3 regions of the Paenibacillus sp. PvP094 genome follow, and region 2 is predicted to be linked to each of the others. Evidence: riboswitches for the same ligand, from Rfam matches in the RefSeq annotation. Region 2 holds a riboswitch; each other region holds the start of a gene.
The links. Region 2 has a riboswitch for glycine ahead of gcvT (glycine cleavage system aminomethyltransferase GcvT). Riboswitches for the same ligand answer to the same signal wherever they lie in the genome.

Region 1 (7,517 bases), 1.1 Mb from region 2:
AGCCGTTTCCGGGGTGGCGACAGGTTCTGTCTCACCTGTACAAGCGGAAATCATGACGACCATGATAAAAATCGGAATGTTTAGCCGGAAGGGATAGCGATTTTTCATAACAACGCTCCTCTCAAACCTGACCTATTGCTCTGGATAGAATATGTGTTCAACATGCCAAACGCACCAAAACTTGCTTATGTTGCCTACAATAGACTATTACCCATACCAATATAGTGCACGCATCCATTTTTACCAATCCTCTAGATTTTATCTTCTGCTCCTCTACCTACTAATTTAGATTTTCTCTGGTGAAATTGAGATTGATCCATAAAACAAAAAAAGCCGCTCGTTTGCGACTTTGAATAAATCCGTTTCTTGAATATGATAATGCTCGCTTGCTGCGCCAAGCATTTGTCATCTTCAGAGTTTAATATGCGAATTGAGAAGACTGCCAGCATTGTCGCCGGCAGTCTTACATTTATACTGTAGTATTCTTCTCGTCATATTCGCTCGATATTTCTTTAAGCGATCTGATTTTACCATGAGGATGCTGTTCTTGCTTTCGTGACTTCCAAGCAGCTTCCTGCCTTTTCTTCTGGCGAGCCATAAAAGATCTCCTCCTCAGGAAATTAGAGTGATACTACTTTTCTATGATGTGAATTATCACTGAATTTCATTCACGTACAGCTTCATCTTCAATAATCCACTATTCAGAAGTCACCCACTCTTATTGAGCAGTGTATCCACCATCCACGATCAGGCTGTTTCCTGTCATGTAAGACGAATCATCGCTGGCCAGGAACAGAACGGCTTTAGCCATCTCTTCCGCTTGACCAAGACGTTTCATCGGTGTTGCAGCAGAAAGAGCCTGCTTGCTCTCTTCAGGAATAATCGGTGTATCGATAAAACCTGGGCATAGTGCGTTGACGCGAATGTTTTTCTCTGCATATTCCAGCGCCAGCGAACGAGTCAAATTCACAACGCCGCCTTTGGCAGCATTGTAGGCTGCAGAACCAGGTGAACCAACCCATCCATACATGGAAGCCGTGTTAACGATTGTGCCTCCACCGATTTTGAGCATTTCACGAATGGATTCACGCGCAACCAGGAATACTCCGTCCAGGTCGACATTAACCGTATTACGCCACTCGGCATAGTCCAGCTCGTGTGACGGATGAACACGTCCGATTCCTGCGTTGTTGAATACGATGTCCACTTTGCCAAAAGCTTCGACGGTTTGTTTGAAAATCTCAGCAACCTCTTGTTCGCTTGTGATGTTGGCTTTGATAAATAGAGCCTTCGCGTTAAGCGCTTTCAGCTCCTGCTCAAACGCTTTGCCTTTTTCTTCATTTAAGTCCACCAGGACGACTTTGGCTCCTTCGGAAACGAATAGACGAGCTGTCGCTGCACCAATTCCGGATGCTCCTCCTGTGATGACTGCTACTTTGTCTTGTAGTTTGCCCATGACTAAATCCTCCAGTATACTATTTTGAATAGCGCCTATATCAATAGTGCTATATGATGTTTACAAAACTAATTGTATGCTTAAAATTGTAACAATCCAATCATTAAGATAAAGCCAAGTGTCTACCTTCTAGACACTTCTCTAAAAAATGTCTAAATTTATAGGAGATTCTTTGAATGAATGATGAACTTACTGTGACTTCTCAACATCGTAATCGAACCAAGGAACATCTCAAAGCCGCTCTGATTCAGCTCATTAAGAAAAAAGGCTTCCATGCTGTGTCTGTCAAAGACATCGTTGATCAAGCGGGTTACAATCGCAGCACCTTTTATTTGCATTACCAGGATAAATTCGTTCTTGCCGAGGAGTTATTGATCATGAAGCTTGAAGGGTTGAGAAAAGCCACAGGTAAACCCTACTGGCACGGTCAAAAGGTCCTCACAAACAAGCTTAACGTCGAATCTTTTCAAATCGTGGATTATATTTATGAACACCGTGACTTCTTCGAATTAATCCAATACGATGATACGTTACCTGGTCTGCATACAGGCTTTCCGCAAACCATGCTCAAAATTTATGAAGAGCAATTTGTATTCGAAACGATCAATAACTCCCCTGTCAACATGGAGTATTTCAAGTACTATACTGCATACGGTTTTTTTGGACTATTGAACAATTGGATTTTAAGCGGATTTCGTGAGTCACGGGACGCGTTTATCCATAACGTAATTGAACTCACCAAAACGCATATTCAATCTTTTCATTATGTGGGGGATAAACTGGATTAAATACTTTGTTTTGCAGTTCAACTAAACAAGGCATTTTCCACCATACGTCAAAGTTATTTATTACATAGAAATTTCAAGTTTAAGCGGATTCGAATATACCTTAAAAGCAAAAAAAGCCGCTAATAGCGACTTTAAATGATTGTATATTCTTGGCCGGCCCCTGTTGTTGTGACGACTGCCCGCAAACTTCACAGGCAGTCATTCGCTTAAATCACAGTACGCTTTCTTCATAATTCGGGTGATAATTACTTAAGCGATTTGATTTTTACCAGGAGGATGCTATTCTTGCTTCATGACTTCCAGGCAGCTGAGACGACATCCTGTTACTATCATCACGCTGACTTTGTGCCAATAAGTTCAGCATAATTGACAGCATTCAGCAGAAGCGATACTGCTTCAGCCGCATCGCTGTCTATTTCTATCTCGACGATCCAGCCTTGCCCGTAGGGATCGTCGTTGACTTTTTCAGAAGCGTCCAGTAACTGATCGTTAACCCTCGTAACTGTACCGCTAACTGGACTGAATAAGTCCGATACTGTTTTGACCGATTCAATCGTACCCACCGTCTCGTTCGCTTGAAGCGTTGTTCCCACTTTCGCCACTTCTACAAATACGATGTCACCAAGCTGTCTTTGCGCATAATCCGTAATACCGATCCTAACAAGGCTAGATCCCCGCACCTCCACCCACTCATGCTCAACCGTATAACCCAATCCAGCTTTGACTTCACTCATTCATCGGCACCCTCTCGGTCTACATTTTTTTCTGAAGCTGCCCCCTCGAGAAGAGAGGAAACGCCCCGGCAAGCTCAGCAGTCTGCTCTCTTACTTTGGCAATGACTACCGGGTCGTCTCGATGTCTCAAGGCTCTTGCGATGCAGCGTCCAAGTCTTATCATTTCTTTTTCGTCCATACCTCTCGTAGTCAGTGCCGGGGTGCCGATACGGATGCCGCTCGTGACGAACGGACTGGTCGTCTCTCCAGGAATCGTGTTTTTGTTCACTGTAATGCCAACATGCTCGAGCAATCTTTCGGCCTCTTTGCCCGTGAGTCCCCACGGACGAACGTCGATCAGCATCAAATGGTTATCCGTGCCTCCGGAGACGAGTGTTGCACCTTCTGCCATCAATGTGTCCGCAAGCGTTCCAGCATTGCTGACGACCTTCTTCGCGTACGCTTGGAATGACGGCTCCAGTGCCTCTCGAAAGCTTACGGCTTTGGCCGCAATAATATGCATGAGCGGACCGCCTTGGATACCCGGAAAAATCGACTTGTTCAGCCCTTTAGCCGTTTCTTCGTCGTTCGTCAACAGTAGTCCACCGCGCGGACCGCGCAGCGTTTTGTGCGTCGTACTTGTTGTAACGTCGGCATATGGAACCGGAGACGGATGCACTCCTGCCGCCACAAGTCCAGCGATATGTGCCATGTCGACCATGAATTTCGCACCAACTCTGTCCGCAATCTCCTTGAACTTTATAAAATCAATGATCCGTGGATAAGCGCTGGCTCCGGCGATGATCAGGGCCGGCTTTTCCTTGTGGGCCACCGACTCTACTTGGTCGTAGTCGATCAGATGAGATCGCTCATCCACTCCATAGGAGACTGCTTCGAACCATTTGCCCGATAAGCTTACCGGGCTTCCGTGAGTCAAATGACCCCCCTGAGAAAGGTTCATCCCCATCAGCTTGTCGCCCGGCTTCAGCCAGTGGAACAGCACGGCCGTATTGGCTTGCGCACCTGAATGGGGCTGAACGTTGGCATGTTGGGCACCGAACAGCAATTTCGCCCTCTCCATCGACAGAATCTCAACTTCGTCCACATGTTCACAGCCTCCATAATACCTTTTCCCCGGATAACCTTCCGCGTACTTGTTCGTCAGGACCGTCCCCATCGCCTCCATGACCTCCGGACTCACGATGTTTTCGGAAGCAATCAGCTCCAGCGTCTCTAATTGTCTGTCGTGCTCTCGTTCAATCGCAGCATAAATGTCGGAATCATAGTTTAATAAACTCAAGTAAATGTCCTCCTTAGGATAATATATAAAAAAAGGGACAGTGAACCGGCTCATGCCGTGTTCTCTGTCCCGGGTACCTGAGAGTTTAAACGGCCCTCTTCGACCGTTATTACCCCTTTGGTGGCTTGTTGGCTCTCTCCAGAGTTGCGTCGGATGGCGGTACGTTTACCTGAGAGTTTAACCAGCGGCTGGCCAGCCGCTGACTTGCTCCTTCGGTGCCCCGAAGCTTTATTTCGCTTCCGCGGTCTCTCCCGGCCATCGTCATTCGCTATATTCAGTTGATTGGGAATTACACCTTCACCGGTGTTTGTTCAGATGCTGCTCCGGCCGTTTTTGAAGAGAAGGAAAGAGTCGGAGGTATCACGTCATCAGGGAACGGGCTAACGTACGACTCTCCTTCCAGTCGTTCCGCAAGCTCTGCCTTCGCCTGCTCAATGAGGGCAGGGTCAAGCAGCGCTGCAATGGCAGTACACGCCATCACTTTGCCTGCGAGCAGCATGCCTTTGTGTGCATAGCTGCTCTTGCCTTGCGCAACAGTCTGCCAGGCATGGATCGGCGTCGCATAAGCCCAGGTCGCGGTACCGCATTGTGCAGTCGGCACGTTCCAGCTAACATCTCCTACGTCCGTTGACGCTGGCATAACGCGCATTGTATCCATAAGTGGAGCGACGAAGCCCGCAAGAGGACGGGCCGAGAGCATGTCATGGACCTTCTTTCCACTCTGTCGCGATGCACTTGTCTTATCCTCTTCAGGGATCATAGCAAAGATCTCTTGGGCAAAGGCCAATTCGTCCTCAGTATAAACGGGAAGCTCAATCCCAGTGAGGAACTCGTGCATTTTGCCTTCCAGAGCCGCATTCGGGATGAGATTGGACGCCCCGCCTTCATAGTGATATGACATCGTAGTTCCCGTCATCAGGGCCGCTCCACGAGCAACATCGAGAACCCGTTCAAACAATTCCGCAACCTGGGAGGACTTCGGCGCCCTAACCAAATAGTTCACTTCTGCTTCAGCCTGCACAACATTGGGTGCAAAGCCTCCTGTATTCGTCACGGCATAGTGGATTCGCGCATCCGAAATCATATGCTCACGCAAGTAGTTCACTCCCACATTCATCAGCTCGACCGCATCCAGCGCGCTTCGTCCGAGATGGGGTGCGGCCGCCGCGTGGGCGCTGCGGCCCGTGAACTTGAAGTGCACATGCAGATTAGCAAGAGAGGACATATGCATGACAACGTTCATCGTGGCAGGATGCCAGCAGAAAGCGACGTCGACATCCCGGAACAATCCAGCTCTGGCCATGTAGGCTTTGCCAGATCCACTCTCTTCCGCCGGACAGCCATAGTATCGAACCGTGCCGGACATACCATGTTCCTGCAGATAATCCTTCACCGCAAAGGCAGCCGCCAGAGAGCCTGCTCCGAGCAGATTATGCCCGCAACCGTGTCCATTCGCACCCGGCACAAGAGGATCGAAAACTGCTGATCCCGCCTGCTGACTAAGGCTTGCCAGCGCGTCAAACTCACCAAGAACAGCAATGACCGGAGAACCGTTCCCGAAACTGCCTACAAACCCGGTGGCGAGTCCGGCAACGCCTTTCTCTACTGAAAACCCCTCCTGTTCCAGCGTCCTGCAGAGCAAATCCGCTGACTCGAATTCTTCGAATCGCGTTTCAGCGAAGTCCCAGATCGAGTCGCTTACATCGATAAATAAATCTCTCTTGCCTTCGATATACGCGGTGACTTCTTCAATGATCTTCTCATTCATGCCAAACACCTCTCTCCTTAATTTCGGCTACTCTACATCATTGGGCTACGGAAACAGCAAATACACTGAGTACAGGCTATCTGTTAATTAAATGCAAAGCAGGCAACGGCATGATCGTGACCTTTAAGCTCCGGTTCGAATTCGCGACAGATTGCTTTGGCGATCGGGCACCGCGTGTGGAAGCGACAGCCGCCTGGCAGGCGGACTGGGTTCGGAACATCCCCTTGGATAATAATCCGTTTGTGTGAACGAAGCTTTGGATCGATTACCGGATTCGCACTTAACAAGGCGTTCGTATAGGGATGCTTCGGCACCCTGAACAGCTTATCCCGGCTCGCAATCTCCACAATCTTGCCTAGATACATAACAGCTATTCGATCGCTGATATAGCGGACTGCGCCGAGGCCGTGTCCGATGAACAGGTATGCGAGCCCCTTCTCCTTCTGGAGCTTCTTCAGGAGATTCAGAATCTGGGCCTGGATCGAGACGTCGAGAGCTGAAACGGGCTCGTCGCACACGATAAACCTGGGGTTTAGGGACAAAGCCCTCGCAATGCCAATTCGCTGTCGCTGTCCTCCGGAAAATTCATAAGGATAACGACTTTTGTCTTCTGTCGATATTCCGACAGTTTCGAGCAGGCGATCCACCCGTTCTCCAACAGACGAACGACTTTCAAGTCGGTGCGCCAGCAGAGGCTCTGCCAGAATATCACTGATCCTCATTCGGGGATTGAGCGAGGAATAGGGGTCTTGGAAAACCATCCCCATGCTTGCCCGGATTCGGCGAAGTTCCCTCTTGCCGAGTTCTGCCAGTTCCCGGCCCGCATAGAGGATCCTTCCGTCATAAGGCGTCTCAAGTTGAAGCAGCGTGCGACCGACACTCGACTTCCCACAGCCCGATTCTCCGACGAGACCAAGCGTCTCACCTTCGCGAATCGAGAAGCTGACACCATCGACCGCCTTGACATAGTCTGTGACCTGCGAGAAAATGCCCTGCCGGATGGGATAATATGTCTTGAGCCCTTCTACGCTCAGCAGTGGTGGCCTTTTCTTTTTCATATCTAGCATCTGCCGCCCCTCCCTGAACCGAAGCTGATTGTTATTCGATCAAGGGGTGAATTTCCACTTGGCGACGTTGTTCGTTAAGCCCACCGTGCTGGTATCGAGACCTTTGCCGATGTCCAGGTTTTTGGCCGCTGCATACATTTGCTTATCAGCATACAGGGCAATTACCGGAACATCGTCGTGCAGCATTTGCTGAACCTGCTGGTAAATCTCGAAACGCTTGGATGGTTCAAGCTCCTCTGCCCCTTGGGCCAGCAGCTCGTCAACTTCGGTGTTCGAATAGTCTGCGATATTAAAGCTGACTCCCGTTTTGAACAGACCCAGCACGGAGTTCGGATCGAGAATGAAGCCCAGATTGAGTACCGTTAAGTCGTAGTCGTGCTTAAGAGCTCTTTGATAGGTTGTCGGAAAATCGAGCTTAGTCACTT
Region 2 (7,517 bases):
CCAGTTCATCCAGATCATTGCTCACGGTCGAGACCGTTACTCTCAGATCCGATGCAAGCGCCAGCAGTTTTACAGGCTCCGCCTCATCCAGCAAAATACAAAGCATGAAGAGTTTACGCTCTTCGGGCGTAAACTCCACATATTCGTTCAGCTCCAGCTGCTCACGCAGTGAAGCCAAATCATCGGAACCAGGGTCTATGCGGACCCCGGTTCCTGATTTTTTTTCCAATTTCATGCCAAAGGGTTCAAGCCACTTCTCAATCATCTGAAGCTCCCGATGGACGGTTCGTGTACTGACTTTGACCGCAATTGCAATGTCGCCGGCGGTTACTTCCTGCGGATGTTCCAACAGGAACTCCACAATTTCACGCTGTCTTTTCGTAATACTCATATCTCAAGCCTCCGGCTCAGGGAAAACGATCGCAACCTGTTATTTCAGGCGTTCAACGAGCGCATCGTATTCCGGGCTTTTTAGGAAGTTGTCGATGGATATATGTTCTGCGTTCGGTGCCACGCTGCGGGCACGGTCCGTCAATGTCTTCTGCGTAATAACAACGTCTGCGTCCTGCGGGATATCACTGATTGCCGTGTTGGTTACCGCAACGTCAATCCCTTCAGCTTTCATCTTCTTGCGAAGAATGGAAGCCCCCATGGCACTTGAACCCATACCTGCATCACAGGAGAAGACGATTTTCTTCACATCGGTTTTTGCTTTCACAGTTGAAGAAGCCAAATCCGCGGCTCTGTCTGCTTCACGATTATCTGCTGTAATAGCAGCATTCGCTGTATTGCCTTGGCTCTTCATGTCTTTCATGCGATTCGCTGCAGACTCCAGATCTTCTTCTTTTTGCTTACCTGTTTTCAGCAGCAGTGCTGCAACCAGGAAGGATACGATAGCAGCCACAGCCACCCCGGCGAGCATCGGCAGATATCCACCTTTTGGCGTTAACAGGGAATATGCAATGATACTACCCGGTGAAGGTGCTGAGACCAGTCCGGCTCCGGTAAGCATGAAGGTTGCTGTACCTGCCACGCCGCCTGCGATTGCCGCAAGAATCAGAATCGGTTTCATCAGAATGTAAGGGAAATAAATTTCATGAATTCCCCCGAAGAAGTGGATGATAACCGCACCCGGTGCGGAAGATCTTGCTGTTCCACGACCGAAGAAGCAGTAAGCCAGCAGGATACCAAGTCCGGGACCCGGGTTCGATTCAAGCATGTATAATACGGATTGACCCAATTCTCTCGCTTGATCTGTTGCAATCGGTGTTAGAATGCCGTGGTTGATTGCATTGTTCAGGAACAATACCTTCCCTGGTTCAATGATCAGGTTGACGAGTGGGAGCAATCCCAGATTCATCAGCCCCTGTACACCAGCCGATAATACGGTGCTAATTCCTTCTACAGCAGGTCCGATACCCAGCAGTGCAATGATCGCCAGGATACCACCGATAATACCGGCTGAGAAGTTATTAACCAACATCTCGAACCCTGCTTTGATCTTGCCTTCAACGGCTTTATCGAACTTTTTGATGATCCATGCAGCCAGTGGTCCGGCTATCATGGCACCCAGGAACATCGGAATGTCACTGCCGACGATAACCCCTATAGTCATGATGGCACCAATGACACCACCACGCTGGCCATGCACCATCGTACCTCCAGTGTAACCGATAAGCAGTGGCAGCAAATATTTGATCATCGGATCTACTAACGTTGCAATCGTTTCGTTAGGGAACCAGCCTGTTTTGATAAACATGGCCGTAATTAGCCCCCAGGCAATAAATGCACCCATATTCGGCATAACCATGCCGCTTAGGAATCGGCCAAAACGCTGAACGCCTACCCGGAGACCGCCTTTGGAATTGGACGTTTGGTCCAAGTTACTCATTGTATTATCCTCCTCGGATCAAGTAGTTATCATTTATGAAAGGGGTATCATTTCTCCCCTGCTGTTATCCTAAGCCAGATTGGTCTCCGGTTCAACGAAATGAAAGCGTACTTTCGTCATGATCATTGATGACAACATTGTGTTTATGTAATCGTTTTTATGATGATGAGAGGGTTCTAACCATTGATATACTTGGCTTTTTTCGTATGTGTCTTATATCATTTACGGTACTAAATTCAATAATATAGCATGTGCGATTCAGCCTTATTCCATCCTGTTCAAGTGTCTCATATGGCAACAAGCCTGTCCTTGGGAACACGAAAAAGCCTGCATGAGCACCAAGGCTCACACAGGCTCTGAAGACGTGCACGACCGTCCAACGTATGAAAAAATCTTAGATTAATAAAGGTTATTTAGTGCAAATACATTCTACTCCTCGGTGTGCTTACGATATGCATCAGCATTCATCAGTTTAGACAACGCTGCTGTCAAATCACCTTCAACACGAATCTCAATCATCCAGCCTTCTTCGTAAGGCGAACTGTTGACGAGTTCAGGTGCATCCTGCAGTGCTTCATTCACAGCAATAATCGAACCGCTTACCGGAGAAAACAAATCCGAAACCGTCTTCACGGATTCAATCGTACCAATGCTGTCTTCCGCTTTTACATCCGATTCAAGGTCAGGCAATTCCACAAACACAATGTCACCCAGCTGATGCTGCGCGAACTCGGTAATGCCGATCCGTACAGTATCCTCCCCTACGGTTTGCACCCACTCGTGCTCTTCACTGTACAGGAAATCACTTTTCAATTCGCTCATCGATATCCGCCTCGCTTTTCATTAATGAGTGCATGCGTCCCTTCGGCCAACCCTTTTTCCCAGAACATAGCGTAAGATATTTTTGATTGAAATGTCAAGATACCTCACAAATTATTTGATTTTTGATGATTACAGCCTGTAACGCAAACACCCTCACTCTACATATAATGGGTAATATTAGAATAGTAAGCGCACTCTTTTTATATACACGAACAATAAATTGAGATCACTAAATATTATTCGGTTTTTTATTAATTTCTGTGATATCGTTCTTGACATCGATAGTGGATTCACGTTTTAATGAGAGAGTAAATGTTAATCGTTGTGTGCATCACCCGCGGATGAATGTAAAGGGAGAGATTACCCGTGACGCCCAACTCTTGGATGCACGCGGTAACGCCGAAGGAGTAAACCACCCGACAAGCGGGAGGTGAATCTCTCAGGCAAAAGGACTTTTACGGGACGCAACTCTGGAGAGCATCTATTCGCCCGGTATGGGCGTTATGATCACCCAAGGGGAAACCTGCTGCAACCTATTGGCGGGGTAACTCTCAGGTACCAAGGACAGAGCCTAAGAATACAGCGTGCTTCTGGCATGCCGGTTCTTTGGCCTGTCCTTTTCCTTTTTCCCAAAAAAACGAAAGTCAGGATCGAGCCGGCGCTGTCGTCAGCTGCCTTAACCATACTTATTCAAGAAAAGAATCATTCATGTTATACACTCGGCCCAGTAGCGGCCATAACGAGGTGATTTGATGTCCGATTTGCTTAGAACTCCACTCTATCCACTTTATCAGCAATATGAAGGTGTACGGTGCATCGATTTTGGAGGCTGGGAGCTTCCGGTTCAATTCAGTGGGATTCAGAAGGAACATGAAGCGGTGCGAGAACGGGCCGGACTGTTCGATGTATCCCACATGGGTGAATTCACGGTACAGGGTGAACAGGCCGAAGCATTTTTGCAGAAACTGACGACCAACGACGTGACTTCACTGGTTCCTGGCCAGGCACAATACACGTTAATGTGTTACCCGGACGGTGGCGTAGTGGACGATCTGCTCGTATACAAGCTGGAAGATCAGCATTATATGCTCGTCGTGAATGCCTCTAATATTGATCAGGACTGGGCCTGGCTGCAAGAACACATGGTTCCTGGGGTGAGCATGACGAATGACTCCGCGGAAACAGCCCTCCTGGCTCTACAGGGCCCGCTTGCTACAGACATCATCGGAAAAGTTACAGATACTGACGTATCCATAATCGAGCCTTTTCGTTTTGTACAGAATGCTGAGGTCTGTGGTGTAAAACTGCTGCTGTCCCGCACCGGTTATACCGGAGAAGACGGCTTCGAACTATACGTACAGGCAGATCAGGCCGCTGCGGTCTGGAACGGATTAATGGAGGCTGGCGCTGATCACGGTCTGGTTCCGGCTGGACTTGGTGCACGGGATACACTTCGATTCGAAGCGAAGCTGCCCCTCTACGGACAGGAACTATCGCCGACCATTTCACCGCTGGAAGCAGGCGTTGGCATGTTTGTGAAGCTGAATGCCGGACCTTTTATCGGACACGAAGCACTATTGCAGCAAAAGAATGGTGGACCTTCCCGTAAACTGGTCGGCATTGAAGTACTGGAGCGCGGGATTCCACGTCCCCACTATCCCATCTACGTGGAAGGCGTGCAGATCGGGGAAGTAACAACCGGTACACAGTCCCCTACGCTGAAGCGCAATCTGGGGCTCGCCCTAATTAACAGCCAATATGCTGCACTCGGCACCCCGCTCGAGATTGAGATTCGTGGCAAAAAGCTGAAAGCCGAAGTTGTGAAGACCCCTTTTCATAAACGGACACGTACGTCAAAGACACCTACCCAAGGAGCTGATCAAGCATGAACAAGCACCGCTACATTCCCATGACTGAACAGGATCAGAGCGCCATGCTCGCGACCATCGGTGTGGAAACGATTGAAGATCTGTTCCATGACATCCCGCAGGAGATTCGTTATCAAGGCGAGCTGCCGGTCTCCTCCAAACTGGATGAATACGCGCTGACACGCCACATGTCGAAGCAGGCTGGCGCCAATGCCAATTTTGAGACACACGCCAGTTTCCTGGGCGCAGGCATATACGATCATCATATCCCTTCCGTGATTAATCACGTCATTTCCCGTTCCGAGTTCTATACCGCCTATACGCCATATCAGCCCGAAATCAGTCAGGGCGAGCTCCAGGCGATCTTCGAATTTCAATCGTATATCTGTGAACTGACTGGCATGGCTGTAGCCAATGCGAGCATGTATGATGGCGCGACCGCATTTGCAGAAGCAGGGAATCTGGCCGCAGCGGCAACTCGCCGCAAACAGCTAATCGTCTCCCGCACCGTTCATCCTGAAGCCCGTCAAGTGTTGAAGGCTTACGCCCATGGTCTGAATTTGGAGATTGTCGAGATTGGTTATCAGAACGGGGTGACCGATTGGGATGCCCTTCAAGCCGCCGTATCGGATGATACCGCAGCTGTCATGATCCAGAGTCCGAACTTCTTCGGTGCCGTGGAAAATGTAAAACAGGCTGCAGACCTCGCGCATGCGCACAAGGGTCTGCTCGTGGTCAGCGCAAACCCGCTGGCGCTTGGTATGCTCGAAGCTCCAGGCAAGCTGGGTGCTGACATCGTTGTCGGTGATGCACAGCCCCTTGGCATCTCCGCTTCGCTCGGTGGTCCGACATGTGGATATTTCGCTGTATCCCAGGCTCATATGCGCCGGATTCCGGGCCGAATCGTTGGCCAGACAACGGATCGCAACGGAAAACGTGGTTTTGTACTGACGCTCCAAGCACGTGAACAGCATATCCGCCGCGAAAAGGCGACATCCAATATTTGCTCCAACCAGGCATTGCTTGCCCTAAGCGCTTCGGTGTATATGTCTACTATGGGAAGACAGGGCATGATTGATGTGGCTGACCTGAATTTGCAAAAGAGTCATTATGCTCTTCAAGCACTGACAGCAATTCCTGGAGTCAGCCTGACCTTTAAAGCACCCACATTCAATGAGTTTGTCATTCAGCTACCAGAAGGGACAGACGTCGATGCCCTTCAGTTGAAGCTGCTGGATGCCGGTTTCATCGGAGGATATGAACTTGGACGGGATTATCCGGAGCTTGCCGGACATATGCTGGTCGCTGTTACGGAACGGCGCAGCAAGGAAGAGATTGACGAATTCGCACGTGTATTGGAGGGATCGCTGTGACTCAGGAAATGACAACCATCCAAGGACAGCCGGAAACGGCAGCTCCTTCCCAAGCCGAAACCAGCACGCAACAAATGACACAAGCAGCATCGCCTGCTCCAGAGCAATCACTGATCTTTGAACTGAGCAGCCCGGGTCGTGTCGCTTACTCCCTGCCTGAATGCGATGTTCCGCGTCAAGATCCCGCGAGCTTGATTCCCCGGGAAATGCTGCGTTCGGAAGCAGCTGCACTGCCTGAGGTATTTGAAGTAGATGTCATTCGTCACTATACTGCCCTTTCCCGCCGGAACTTCGGGGTAGATAACGGATTCTATCCACTCGGATCTTGTACGATGAAGTATAATCCGAAGATTAACGAGGATGTTGCTCGCTACAATGGTTTTGCCAAAATCCATCCGTATCAGCCTGAATCCAGTATTCAAGGTGCACTTGAGTTGCTCTACACGTTGCAAAACGACCTTGCAGGTCTGACTGGCATGGACGCGGTGACCCTGCAACCAGCTGCTGGTGCACATGGTGAATGGACCGGACTCATGATGATTCGTGCCTATCACGAAGGTCGTGGTGAACAGCGGACCAAAGTCATTGTCCCGGATTCTTCACACGGCACCAACCCGGCAAGTGCAACCGTGGCTGGCTTCGAGACAATAACCATTCCATCCCGTGCGGACGGTCTGGTCGATCTGGATGCACTGCGTGCAGCGGTAGGTTCCGATACTGCAGCCTTGATGCTGACCAACCCAAATACCCTGGGATTGTTTGAAAAGGACATTCAGGAGATTGCCTCCATCGTGCATCAAGCCGGTGGCCTTCTCTATTATGACGGAGCCAACTCCAATGCCATTATGGGTATCACCCGTCCTGGGGACATGGGCTTCGATGTCGTACATCTGAACTTGCACAAAACGATGAGTACTCCGCATGGCGGAGGTGGTCCTGGTGCGGGACCCGTCGGCGTAAAAAATCGTCTGATTCCGTTCCTGCCGAAACCGATGGTGATCAAGAACGATCAGGGACAATACGCCCTGGATCGGGAAGGAGATCAATCGATTGGTCGGGTCAAAGCGTATTACGGCAACTTCGGTATCTTGGTACGCGCCTATGCCTACATTCGTACGTATGGACCTGAAGGCTTGCGCCGGGTATCCGAATGTGCCGTACTCAATGCAAACTATATGATGGCACGTCTTGCACCTTATTACGAAATTCCGTACCCAGGCGTATGTAAGCATGAATTTGTCATGTCTGGCCGGGGCCTGAAGCAATATGGTGTAAGAACATTGGATGTAGCCAAACGACTGCTTGATTTCGGGTATCATCCACCAACCGTCTACTTCCCGCTCAACGTAGAGGAATGTATCATGATTGAACCAACGGAAACAGAGAGCAAAGAAACGCTGGATGGCTTTATCGATACGATGATTCGTATTGCCAAGGAAGCAGAAGAGACACCTGAACTGGTACTCAATGCACCTTATGGGACGCCGGTTACCCGTCTGGATGAGACCACAGCAGCACGTAAACCTGTATTGAACTGCGCGTGCAGTTAATACCCAGCCATTC
Region 3 (7,517 bases), 1.9 Mb from region 2:
GACACATCCAGGCATCTTCTCCGCTTATTCAGCCAGAACGGGAGGTCCTGCTGCGGCTGTCAGCCGGCAGATTGTTCGCCGGAGCGCTGACCACGATGAATCTGCCGCTCGTTGTCGTATTCGGTACTGGGGTTTATTCCTTCGCGGATGACCTGCTCCCTGCGCACTTCTACAGCAGCTTGGTTGAGCGGGCTGGACAGCTGCCAGCGATCTGGTGGCTCGGACTGGTTCCTGTCATGTTTTTGCTGGCTTGGATCTTGTCTGCTGTCCTGTTCACGATAAAGTATGCCGGATTCACGGTGGAGCAGGAAGGCGGTAATATTACGATTGTTTCCGGATTGCTCGACCGAAAGAAGCATGTGTTCTCACCAGGGAAGGTCCAGGCGGTGGAGATCAGGGAGGGACTGCTGCGACAGCCGTTTGGTTATGCCGAGGTGGAGATTTTCGTTTTGACTTCAGAGACGGAGAAAAAAATGATGCTTCATCCGCTGCTGCCGCTCCGCGATGTCAATGAGCTGCTTGCCCGAATTGTACCGCAATTCGTCATGCAGCCACCTGCTAACAGACCCCCGGACCGAGCTCGCTGGTTATTCTTACGCTGGAAACTGCTTGGTGCAGCCCTGCTGGGAACAGCGGGGACGGTATTTCTGGGCCCGATGGGTGCATTTCTATTTCTCCTTATTCCCTTATGTGTCGTTTGGGGATACGGGTGCTTCAAGGATGAAGGGCTGAGCATTCAGGGCAAGCTGCTAACCCTTCGCCACCGGGCCATCTCCCGCAGAACAGCGCTGATGCGCCGGCCTCATGTGGTCACAGTGGATACGGTGGCTACCCGAAGACAGCGAAGCAAGTCCTTGTTATCCGTTCGGGCGAGGCTGATGGTGAATCGGGGCGGCTTCAAAGCCATATTCCTAGAATATGGCCAGGCTAATGCCGTAAAGGAATGGTTTCGGCAGGCTTCGAATTTGACCCAAAAATGATATAGAAAAGCAACTTGGATTAAACCGACTTGAGACTGCCCGATTAACGGCAGTCTTTTTGGTACGGGAAGCCTTGCGAAACATGATGATCGACGCCGGGCATCGTCCATTTTTTTACTGCGAAAAAGGATCAAATAGGAGATAATACAATTATTGGGTTTTAATTCAGTGCTTCTTAAAATTCATGAATGAACCTGGGAGGGATCTGATGGATGAGCAATGATCGAGATCAGGAGAAAGGGAAGGGCACCCAGTCAGGGGGATGGAAACATGCTGGTTTGCTCCTGGGCGGAGTAGGCATATCCAACCTGGGGGATTTCATCTACATTGTAGCCATTAATTTGATGGTGCTTAACATGACACAGTCCCCGGCGGCAGTTGCAGGCTTGTGGATTATCTCGCCGATTGCCTCGGTATGCACCAAGTTCTGGTCAGGCAGTCTGATTGACCGCTACGACCAGCGGCAGCTGATGATTGGGGCGGATGTGGTGAGAGCTGTGCTCGTGGCATTGCTTCCGCTGATGCCCAGTCTATGGATGATGTACGGCATCATTTTTCTTGTCAGCATGTCCTCATCCATATTCGTACCTTCTTCGCAGGTGTACATCACCCGGCTGGTTCCTGCTGAGCGGCGCAAGCGATTCAATTCCCTGCAGGCAATGATCAGTTCTGGTGCTTTTATTACAGGCCCAGCCATAGCCGGAGTCATGTTGATTTATCTGTCACCTGCAGCGGCGATCTATGCCAATGCAGCTTCCTTTGTGGTGTCGGCGCTAATCCTGATGTTACTGCCAAGGCTGGGCACTGGAGAGCAGAGCAGCGGTAGGACAAGGCTAACCCCTCGCCTGATTGCCCAGGATTGGCGAGCCGTAATGCTATTCAGTCGCCAAGCAGGATATGTGGTGGGCATCTATGCCTTGTTCCAGATTATTCTTGTTATTGGCATGTCGCTGGATGCACAGGAAGTGGTGTTTATCCGTCAAGTCATGAACCTGTCCGAGTCACACTATGGTGCGTTGATGAGTGTTACTGGAGCTGGATACATGGCGGGTTCTCTGCTGGTTTGGTTGTTCGCCAAACACTTGTCCATCCGTCACATGATGGGCGGAGGCGTGCTCTTGGTTGCGCTTGGTTATTTCCTGTTCGCTCGTTCGTTTTCGTTCGAACTTGCCGCATTCGCCTTTATTCTGCTTGGGTTGTGTTCGGCGCCGGCAAACACGGGACTGGTCACCTTTTATCAGAATAATATACCGGTAGACTTGATGGGGCGAATGAGCAGCGTACTTGGACTCATGCTGAGTGCATTGCAGGTCATTTCGATTTTGGTCATGGGTGTAGTTGCCGAAGTGATCTCTCTTCGAACGGTATATACGGTCGTTTCGGCAGTTCTGATGCTGGGTTCCCTTCTGTTATGGCTTACGAGCTGGCTTCCTTCAAGACAGTCATATTATAAGGATCACAGCTCTTCCTCAAAATCTCTACATAGCTAGTCTATATCCTATTGAAAACTGAACGATTCCGTGGAAAGCTGCATATAATATTAGAGGAATTTTGCCAAGATGATAATGATGCGTTACTTTTGTTGACATTACGTGTGTTGCATATTAATCTGTTATATGAATGATCAATTTCACAAGGACAACGTTTGATATGTGTTCAAGCGAATATATACGATACAGCGGATGAGAACGAGCGGGAGAGACCTGGGCAGGCCATTGGTTTAAGTAGGCTGCCAGGCACCGAAGGAGCAAGCCGCTGCGCACCCGGCGCAGGTGGTTAATCTCTCAGGTAAATGTACCATCGTTGGACGCAACTCTGGAGAGTGCGCGAATGCGCCACCCAAGGGGTATATGATGAGAAGGGTACCCCATGGGGCGGCCTCTGATCATGAAACTCTCAGGTAACGAGGACAGAGAGAGGGCCTAAGGCCTTCTACTGTCCTTTTTTGATGTCATCATTCAGTAATGAAGGAACATTATGGTGCATGTCTGGATGGATATGACGATATGGAGGGGTGCAGGATGCGATTTAAAGATGTTTTTTCAATTATTGGTCCGTCGATGACGGGCCCTTCAAGTTCACATACAGCTGGGGCAGCGAGATTGGGAAGAATTGCAAGGCAGTGGCTGGGGTGTACGCCTGAACGTGCCAGGCTGACACTATACGGCTCATTTGCCGATACGTATCAAGGTCACGGTACAGATCTGGCGTTAATTGGTGGTTTGCTTGACTATGTCACGGATGATCCGCGGATACCGGACGCCGAGGCGTATGCCGAACAAGCGGGTATGGAGGTTGAGTTCTATACAAGTGGACTGCCTGCTCCGCATCCGAATACGGTCAAAATTGAGTTGTGGCACGGTGAGCGTCAATGTTCACTCGTTGGTGCTTCGATTGGCGGCGGCAGTGTGTCGGTGCATGCGCTTAATGATTTCCGGGTACAGATCAGCGGGGAATTCCCCACACTCGTTCTGCGTCATGCGGACAAGGCAGGGGTGCTTGCTTCCGTGACGTCTACGATCAGCTCCTCAGGGGTTAACATCGGTTATATGCAGGTAGACCGAAAAGCCCGGGATGGCGAAGCACTAACAGCGATGGAAATGGACGGAGCACCAAGTGCCGAGATGTTGGAACGCCTGCGTTCACTGGATCATGTGCTGGATATTCGCGTCATTGATTTGAAGAGAGGGGTTGATCCGGATGCGCTTTAAGCACTTGCATGAGCTGAATACGATCTGTACGGCTGAATCCAAAACCATTGCCCGGCTAATGATCGAGGAGCAGGTCCAGGAGACCAATACGCCGGAAGCGGATGTTGTGCGGCAGATGTCGGAATATTATCAGGTGATGAAAGAGGCTGTACGGAAAGGACTGACGGAGGACACCACTTCGCGCAGTGGCTTGACCGGCGGAGACGGCAAAAAGATGGCCGAATATATTCGCCAGGGCGAAACCTGCTCGGGGGACGCTTCCGCACTGGCAATGGCCTATGCGCTGTGTGTATCTGAAGTCAACGCATCCATGGGCCGGATTGTGGCTACGCCGACAGCGGGTTCTTGCGGGATTATCCCCGGTGTATTCATCAGCTCCCAGGAGCGATTCGGATGGAGTGATGAGCATCTGGTGAACGGCTTATTCTGTGCAGGTGCAATTGGATATGTCATCGCCAATAACTCGTTTATTTCTGGTGCAGAGGGTGGCTGTCAGGCAGAAGTCGGTTCGGCGATCGGCATGGCTGCCGGTGCAATGGTGGAGCTGCGTGGGGGGACGCCGGAGCAGGTCGTTCATGCCGTAGGTCTCGCGTTAAAAAATACACTGGGCCTCATCTGCGATCCGGTCGCAGGGCTTGTTGAAATTCCATGCATCGTCCGCAACGGACTCGGTGCGGTAACGGCACTGGCTGCAGCCGATATGGCGCTGGCCGGGGTAAGAAGTGCTATTCCATCGGATGAAGTCATTGATGTCATGCTGGAAGTGGGAAGTGCGATGCCGAGCAGACACCGCGAGACAGCGCAGGGCGGGTTGGCCCAGACGCCAACGGGCCGGAAAATGATGGAGAAGCTGGCGAAACCCAAAGCGAAGCGTGCGGAACCTGAAGCTGAGTCCGAACCACAGAGCACAACCGATATTTCGAAAGAGCAGGCATAGAACGAAGCCCATAGGACAGGATTAATTATACAGGAGACAAAATGGAGAAAAGCGTCCACTGGCCTTTACAGGTCATGCTGGACGCCTTTTTTTTATTTGATGAGAAAGAGCCTCAGCCTAACTCCGGGCTTTACAGGAGAAAACTCTTGTAATCTACGACGATGAGAAATAAATATTTACCGTTTATCCCTGACTGATATCTGTACTTAACACAGCATAACCGTATGCTGGCAGTTCAACAGCGAGAACATCGCCGTCCTTAGCTGTGCGGTGGTTACCGTCCAACAATTCGGTCCATTCGCCCGCGCCACCCTCGAATTCAATCATCGCCGTTTCCTCCGAACGATTGAACAGAACGAGAATGCGTTCATCCTCACTCTGCCGTTCGAGAACGAGCTGGCTGCCTTCAGGACGGGCTTGCAGGAATCGAACATGACCTTCTGCACGTAGAGCGGGATGGGCATGGCGAAGGGCGATAAGCTGCTGATAAAAGGTGAACAACTCACGGTCCTGCTTCGCCTCGTCCCATTCCATGCATTTCCGGCAGCCCGGATCATGGTCGCCATCCAGCCCGATCTCGTCTCCGTAATAGATGCACGGCGTGCCCAGATAGGTGAACTGGAACAATGCTGCCAGTTTCATCTTGCGCTGATCGCCTTCACACAGTGTCAGCAGCCTTGGCGTATCATGGCTATCCAGCAGGTTGAATGCCACTTCGCTGGCTTGCAGCGGATAACGTGACAGCTGCCGTCCAATGGAATTGGCGAATGTCTCGGCATTCATTTTATTTTTGACAAAGAAACTATTCACGGCATCGGTAAACGGATAGTTCATGGAAGCATCGAACTGGTCACCTTGCAGCCATGCAGAGGATTCATTCCAGATCTCTCCGAGAATATACGCCTCCGGATTCGCAGCCTTGACTACCCGGCGGAAATCCCGCCAGAACGCATCATCCACTTCGTCCGCGACATCCAGTCGCCAGCCGTCCATGCCCACTTCCTTGATCCAATACTCGGCTACCTTCAGCAGGTAGTCCTTCACTTCCGGATTTTCCGTGTTCAGCTTCGGCATGTGAGGCTCAAATCCAAAGGTCTCATACGTAGGTATGCCATCCTTCACATCCAGCGGGAATTCATGAACATGGAACCAATCCTTGTATTTGGACTTCTCCCCGTTTTCCTGCACGTCTACAAATGGGGCAAACGTCTTCCCGGAATGATTGAACACCGCATCGAGAAGCACCCGAATACCGCGTTCATGACACAGTTTGACCAATCGTTTCACGGTGTCTGCATCACCGAAATGCCGATCTACCCGGAGGTAATCCTCGGTATCATATTTATGATTGGTGGTTGCTTCGAAGATGGGGGTAAAATAAATGGCATTAATGCCTAGCTCACTGAGGTAGTCCAGATGATCCATTACACCCTGGAGGTCGCCTCCAAAGAAGTTGGATGGTGTAGGCTCGCCGCCCCATGGTTCAACATTCTCCGGATTAAGTTCCGGATTGCCGTTGGCAAATCGCTCGGGGAAGATCTGATAGAAAACCGCATCCTTGACCCACTCAGGCGGCGTAAAGACCGCACCCTGGTGGATATAGGGGAACTGAAACATCTGCCCCGGATCGTCCGGTTCGTCTTCATGGAAACCCGTTTCCGACATCCAGATCTGCTCGTCTCCGCTTTTGAGCAAAAAGGAGTATTTCAGACGATGGTACGGAGGCTTTATTTCACCCTCATAGTAGTCGAACATGGAGTCTGAGGTGAACTTGGTTAAAGAGATCTGCTTTTTGGTATTTTCCCATGCGTATTTGTCGCCAGTCATGGCGTATACCTCGGTGAGATCATTCTTTTTGGCACGCAGGCGCAGGCGAACAGTATCCTTATCGTAGGCATATGCCCAGTTCCGTTTGGGTTGATGATAGATGGCTTCCAGCAGCATGTTAAAACTCCTCCCGTCTATTCACTTCATATGTACTTCATGGACATCAGGTATGGCATTTCTGTAGCTGAAGATTAAGGTATAATACTAATGAAAGTAACGGAGTAGTCCCTTTAGATGGTGCTTCGTTCATACATACAGCTTACTCCAATATGTTCAGATATATAATTAACCCAAAGGGTGCAGAAAGGAAACGAATTTACGCATGAAAACAAAACTGCTATACATTGAGGACGATACGGAAATCGCGACATGGGTCAGAGCCGATCTGGAGGAGCGTGGCTATGAGGTCATATGGCTGGGAAGCGGAGAGGGTGCAGCTGAAGCTGCCGGGGGCTGCTCGCTGATTATTTTGGATGTCATGCTGCCGGGACTGGATGGATTTACGGTAGGACAACGGCTGAAAAAGGAACATCCTTCTGTGCCCATCGTCATGCTCTCGGCCAGAACATCCATTGATGACAAGCTGCATGGGCTTGATTTTGCCGATGATTATGTAACCAAGCCGTTTCACCCCGATGAGCTCGCAGCACGCATTGAAGTACAGCTGCGAAAGGCAGGAACCACCGTTTCATCCGATGCTGCCCTGAAGCTGGATCACCTGTCCATCTATGAGAAGGACAATCGGATCGTCAATGAGGAGACGGGGGAGGAGATTATTCTATCGGGAAAACAATTTCACATCTTCGCGTACCTGCTCAGGCATATGGGCATGATCCGTACGAAAGAACAGATTTATGAGGCTGTCTGGAATGAGCCTTATCTGGATGGGGATAAGACATTAATGGTACATATTCGCCATCTGCGCGAGAAGCTTGAACGGGATCCGGCCAATCCGTCGGTCATTCAAACCGTACGTGGGGTTGGATACCGTGTGAAGAAACCATGATCAGACGGTTCAGAAAGCAAGAGAATATGAAAGATCAGAGCGAAGGGGAAAATACC

Region 1: another riboswitch for glycine. It lies ahead of ABIC22_RS21395 (serine hydroxymethyltransferase); the one in region 2 lies ahead of gcvT (glycine cleavage system aminomethyltransferase GcvT).
Region 3: another riboswitch for glycine. It lies ahead of sdaAB (L-serine ammonia-lyase, iron-sulfur-dependent subunit beta); the one in region 2 lies ahead of gcvT (glycine cleavage system aminomethyltransferase GcvT).

Annotation. Positions count from the first base shown of each region.
Region 1 is NZ_JBEPOM010000001.1:4,638,191-4,645,707, reverse strand. Features, by position in the region: gene ABIC22_RS21420 (hypothetical protein) at 1-108, opposite strand, end outside; gene ABIC22_RS21415 (DUF6254 family protein) at 470-598, opposite strand; gene ABIC22_RS21410 (SDR family NAD(P)-dependent oxidoreductase) at 719-1,456, opposite strand; gene ABIC22_RS21405 (TetR/AcrR family transcriptional regulator) at 1,633-2,244, shown strand; gene gcvH (glycine cleavage system protein GcvH) at 2,577-2,978, opposite strand; gene ABIC22_RS21395 (serine hydroxymethyltransferase) at 2,998-4,257, opposite strand; glycine riboswitch at 4,320-4,401, opposite strand; glycine riboswitch at 4,405-4,522, opposite strand; gene ABIC22_RS21390 (M20 family metallopeptidase) at 4,547-6,025, opposite strand; gene ABIC22_RS21385 (ABC transporter ATP-binding protein) at 6,109-7,092, opposite strand; gene ABIC22_RS21380 (ABC transporter substrate-binding protein) at 7,132-7,517, opposite strand, start outside.
Region 2 is NZ_JBEPOM010000001.1:3,491,978-3,499,494, reverse strand. Features, by position in the region: gene ABIC22_RS16150 (BglG family transcription antiterminator) at 1-391, opposite strand, end outside; gene ABIC22_RS16145 (PTS mannitol transporter subunit IIBC) at 431-1,891, opposite strand; gene gcvH (glycine cleavage system protein GcvH) at 2,321-2,713, opposite strand; glycine riboswitch at 3,055-3,178, shown strand; glycine riboswitch at 3,182-3,283, shown strand; gene gcvT (glycine cleavage system aminomethyltransferase GcvT) at 3,466-4,602, shown strand; gene gcvPA (aminomethyl-transferring glycine dehydrogenase subunit GcvPA) at 4,599-5,954, shown strand; gene gcvPB (aminomethyl-transferring glycine dehydrogenase subunit GcvPB) at 6,029-7,504, shown strand.
Region 3 is NZ_JBEPOM010000001.1:1,583,780-1,591,296, reverse strand. Features, by position in the region: gene ABIC22_RS07340 (PH domain-containing protein) at 1-980, shown strand, start outside; gene ABIC22_RS07335 (MFS transporter) at 1,193-2,470, shown strand; glycine riboswitch at 2,664-2,789, shown strand; glycine riboswitch at 2,794-2,895, shown strand; gene sdaAB (L-serine ammonia-lyase, iron-sulfur-dependent subunit beta) at 3,002-3,691, shown strand; gene sdaAA (L-serine ammonia-lyase, iron-sulfur-dependent, subunit alpha) at 3,681-4,628, shown strand; gene ABIC22_RS07320 (alpha-glycosidase) at 4,812-6,572, opposite strand; gene ABIC22_RS07315 (response regulator transcription factor) at 6,778-7,461, shown strand; gene ABIC22_RS07310 (HAMP domain-containing sensor histidine kinase) at 7,488-7,517, shown strand, end outside.